Regions from separate parts of the Planctobacterium sp. R6 genome, predicted to be linked through region 1. Evidence: predicted binding sites of a transcription regulator. Region 1 holds the regulator's gene; the other holds the start of a gene.

Region 1 (2,411 bases):
ACGATAAAAAACTTTCTCAACCAGTTTGGCGACGCTCTGTCGGTAAGCAGATCAGCCCAGCCACGACTTTCTTTGCCTGGTGCCCGGCCCCAAAAAATAGAGACGGGAACGATTTGCAGATCCAGTGACTCGTCATCACGGTGCAGCTCAAACAACCGGGTAAAGCTTTTATTTATGTCTGTGTGTTTGGACTTTTTTGACAGCAGCGCTTCCGGCTCCTGTAAAAACAGACAGTTGGTTATCTTGTCGTTGCCAATTTCCAGTTGTTTGTCAGGCGCCGGCAGGCCCAGCATTTTTGTGGAGAGTTCCAGCGCTACGCGGTCTGTTACCGAGTTGGTTTTTAACAGATAGATAATTGGACGACTTTTATCAATACCTAACTCGCCTTCAATATCTGTCGGGATATTGCTGGTTTTAACCAACCAACGAGTTGGAAACTTCACTAAATTAAAAAACAGATTCTGATACCAAGCCATGGTTATTTAAATTAGATTCACATTATCGGGGATCATAGCATGACCTTTTCTGTTTGGCTTAGTGATCTATGTAAGCGAATATCGCGGTCAAAAGCGAAATAGCAGATTTTCTGTTGAGATTATTCGGCAACTGTATATACTCCCAGTTAAACTGTACGTAAAAACAGGTTCGATATGCGTCCACTTACATTACGACAAGAGCAGGTACTCAACCTGATCAAAGAGACCATTGCCGATACGGGTATGCCACCCACACGTGCTGAAATTGCACGTGAACTGGGGTTTAAGTCAGCCAATGCCGCCGAAGAGCATTTGAAAGCCTTGCAAAGAAAGGGGGTCATTGAAATTCTGGCAGGGACCTCCCGTGGCATTCGTTTAACCGGACCTGTTGACGAGCCTGAACCTGAGTTGGGTTTACCCCTGATTGGTAAAGTGGCTGCCGGTGAACCCATACTGGCGCAGGAGCATATCGAAAGTCATTATCAGGTCGCTGCCGGTATGTTTCAGCCAGAGGCACATTATCTGCTGCGTGTGGATGGTGAGAGTATGAAAGACATCGGCATAATGGACGGTGATTTGCTGGCCGTGCATCGCACTAATCAGGCGCGTAATGGTCAGGTGGTGGTGGCAAGAGTGGAAGATGATGTCACGGTTAAACGTTTTGAAAAAACCGGTTCCCAGGTTTTACTGCATGCTGAGAACGCCGACTTTGCCCCGATTAAAGTGGATTTAAACTCCCAGCCGCTAAATATTGAAGGTATTGCGGTGGGAATTATCCGAAATAACGCCTGGATGTAATAATCTTTTTATCTGGCATTAGTTTTTAAATATCTTTCTGTGATGACCTAGCCCATTGATAAATGGGCTTTTTTGTTTGTAATACCGCTTCAGTATAGTTTCCCCGGCCTAAAAGTTTTGCCTGAAAATGGCTTTTTTATTTCCTTTTTCCAAATTTAGGTCTATTTTTGACCCTATAGGTGATGAAAAAATCATCATTTAGTGTCTCTCAATTGTTTTTGATCTTCGAAATTTGTTTACATATCATTCAGTTTTTAACATAGTAATAACATATCTGTTTCAATGCCGTAACTTTTGTGCGGCACCGTTGTTGTAAAAATGACCAATAAGAAAACAACGGGTTAAGAAGGAGGAACACACAGGTGGGTAAAATATTTACTGGGTTTTGGGGCGTAATGGCGTTTTTAGTGAGTTTCGCTTCTTTCGCTGCATCAGATCCTAAGCCTGAACAATATCAGTTAAATCTGCGTAGTGGCGTTACTGACATTAGCCAACAGGTTTATGACCTGCACATGACCATTTTTTGGATTTGTGTGGTGATTGCCATCATAGTGTTTGGTGCGATGTTGTGGGCTACCATTTTCCACAGAAAGTCCCGGGGCGTAAAACCGGCTACCTTCCATGAAAGTGTAAAGGTGGAAATCGCCTGGACGGTGGTTCCTTTTATCATCCTTATCGGTATGGCCATTCCCGCCACTAAAACCCTGATTGCTATGGAAGATGTCTCTGCACCAGATGTGTCTGTGATCGTGACCGGATCACAATGGAAGTGGCATTACAAATACATGGACAATGAGGTGGAATATTATTCTGTGATGGCGACTCAACCTGAACAGATTGCCAATAAGCTGGAAAAAAATATCAATTATTTGCTGGAAGTGGACCGGCCACTGGTGATTCCCACCAACCAAAAGGTCCGTTTCCTCATTACTTCTGATGACGTGATCCACTCCTGGTGGGTTCCGGATTTTGCGGTGAAAAAAGACGCGAACCCCGGTTTTATTAATGAAGCCTGGGCCCGGGTAGAAAAGCCGGGTATTTATCGCGGACAGTGCGCCGAGTTGTGCGGGAAAGATCACGGCTTTATGCCCGTGGTGGTGATTGCGAAAGAACCGGCTGAGTATGCAGCCTGGATAG
Region 2 (2,411 bases), on a different contig from region 1:
TTTCTCTTTGGTTTTGAGTTTACCGGCCAGCCAGGAACAGGAAATACCCAGTGGCTCAAACCATTGGCTGAAATTGATAAAGTGTTGTTCTGCCAGTATTTCGGTCGGGGCCATTAAGGCCACCTGTAAGCCCTGTTCAATGGCGTGCAGTGCCGCAATGGCGGCCACCAGGGTTTTGCCCGAACCCACATCACCCTGCACCAGACGCATCATAGGGCGATTGAGCAGCAAATCTCGTTCTATTTCGGCGCTCACCCGCTGCTGTGCGCCGGTGGGCTTAAAGGGCAGGCTCTGTAAAAACCTGGAGCGGAGCTGCTGAGATGGCGGGATACTGATAGCCGGGTCGGCCTGGGTTTGGTGTTTTACTTTCAGCACGCTGAGGTGATGAGCCAGCAACTCTTCCAGGATCAACCTTTCCTGTGCCGGGTGTTTACCTTCCAGCAGTTCGGTTACTGCAATATCCGGCGTGGGACGGTGAGCCACCCGCAGTGCCTGTTTCATACTTAACTGTTTGGGATATAGCCCGTCGGGTAATAACTCCGCCAATCCGCCTTTGTCCAGCAGCTTGAGTGCAGCCTCGGTGAGATTGCGCAAGGTCAGTTGTTTTATGCCTTCTGTGGTGGGGTATACCGGGGTCAGGGTTTCTTCTACCTGTTGTTCTGATTCACTGTTCAGGATGCGATATTCAGGGTGCACCATTTCCAGCCCGTGTTTACCAGGGCGGGCCTCCCCAAAACAGCGCAGCTGTGTGCCTTCGGTCATGTTTTTGGCCTGGGCCGCCGAAAAATAAAAAAAGCGCAGGGTGACAGAGCCGGATTGATCGGCCACGTTTACCACCAGGGTACGTTTTCGGCCATAGCTGATATTGGCGCGTTTAACTTCGGCAACAATTGCAGCGGAGACACCGGGTTTCAGATCGGCAACAGGGTAAATACGGGTACGATCTTCATAGCGCAGCGGCAAGTGAAACAGCACGTCCTGAACGGTTTTCAGGCCCAGACCATTGAGTTTCTCTGCCACTTTGGCGCCGACGCCTTTTAACTCCGATACGGGTTTTATCGAAAGTGATTGCATATGAACAGCGTATATTCCCGTCAATACTTATTCAATCGTTTAAGTGTCTAATAATACTGAATAAAAAACCAGTTGTTTGTTAAAAAACAGCTGTGCAGCTTAAAACCGGACAAGCCCGCCCACAATTGTATATAGTAGGTCTTGTTATTAAGAATAAAAAAAGGTTGTCCGGTTGATTTTTAAGGTTTGTTTCCCCTGTCGTTTGTTTTGTTGTTTGATGTCGTTGCTGTTGTTGAGTTGGGGTGCCAATGGGGAAGAGCCTTTAAAACCGCTAATGAGCGATACCGTGAATCAGATGTTATGGATAACCGAGCAATATCCACCTTACCATTATCGTGAGGATAACCAGGTCAAAGGCATTGCGGTGGAAATTCTTGAGCAAATTTTTGAGGCTCACAAGGTGCCCTTCAATAGCCACAAACAAGTCCTGGTTTTTCCCTGGGCAAGGGCCGTTAAAGAGATCAGTAATAATCCGCAAGCCGCCTTGCTGACCATGGCTTACACCCCTGAACGCGATAACTTGTTTGCCTTGAGTGAACCTTTATTTACCGAGCAAATAGCGCTGATCACCTTAAAAGACAGTGACCTTACATTGACCGATTTAGGGCAAATTAACCAGTATGTGATAGGCGTGGTGCGGGATGATATTGGTGAGAGGTTACTCAAGGATTTAGGGCCAGATGAAATCCATCTGACCCATGTGCTCAGTTCCAAAGAATTATTGCAAATGTTGCTCAAACAGCGCGTTGATGCGATTGCTTATTCGGTGGATATCATCAGATATCAACTGCAACAGTTACAGGGCCATAAACAGCAAATTAAGATCCAGCTGAATTTGGCTGAACTGCCCACCAGTATTGCGTTTCACAAACAGGTTAACCCGCAATTGTTGCAGCTGATCAACCAGTCCATTGTGGCGTTAAAACAAGCCGGAAAGGTTGATCAGATTATTAACCGTCGTCTGTAACAACCTGACTACTTATTGCTGTTGCAGGTCCAGCGTTTTTGCGGCCTGATACAATAATTCCGGTGAAATACGCACCCGGAAATTGGGGTTAACATAGTTAAAATGCACAAGTCCCTGTTGGTCTGCAATGTAAACCGCAGGTACTGGCAATGCCACTTTGCTGGTGCCATCCAGGGCGACAAACTCGATACCCATTTTATTGCGATAGCGGTTGGCGACATCATCCGGTAAGAAGAATCCTATACCCAATGCGCTGCTCACTGAAAAATCTTTATCGGATAACAGTTTAACTTTGAAGTCGCTGTCCACAGCTTGCTCCTTTAACCTGGCGGGTGAATCAGGTGAAATGGCCACGATTTGATAACCCAAA

What was found. Region 1 encodes LexA, which represses DNA repair genes until DNA is damaged. Its sites were predicted from a motif close to TACTGTATNNNNATACAGTA; they were not measured.
Region 2: recG (ATP-dependent DNA helicase RecG) is a predicted target of LexA. The motif match lies at 1,129-1,148, and genes of this name have one in related genera.

The regions. Positions count from the first base shown of each region.
Region 1 covers NZ_JBVTQY010000005.1:154,189-156,599, reverse strand. Annotated here, with positions in the region: gene plsB (glycerol-3-phosphate 1-O-acyltransferase PlsB) at 1-476, opposite strand, end outside; gene lexA (transcriptional repressor LexA) at 651-1,274, shown strand; gene coxB (cytochrome c oxidase subunit II) at 1,670-2,411, shown strand, end outside.
Region 2 covers NZ_JBVTQY010000081.1:3,081-5,491, forward strand. Annotated here, with positions in the region: gene recG (ATP-dependent DNA helicase RecG) at 1-1,074, opposite strand, end outside; gene AC0J20_RS23095 (substrate-binding periplasmic protein) at 1,349-2,041, shown strand; gene AC0J20_RS23100 (peroxiredoxin-like family protein) at 2,054-2,411, opposite strand, start outside.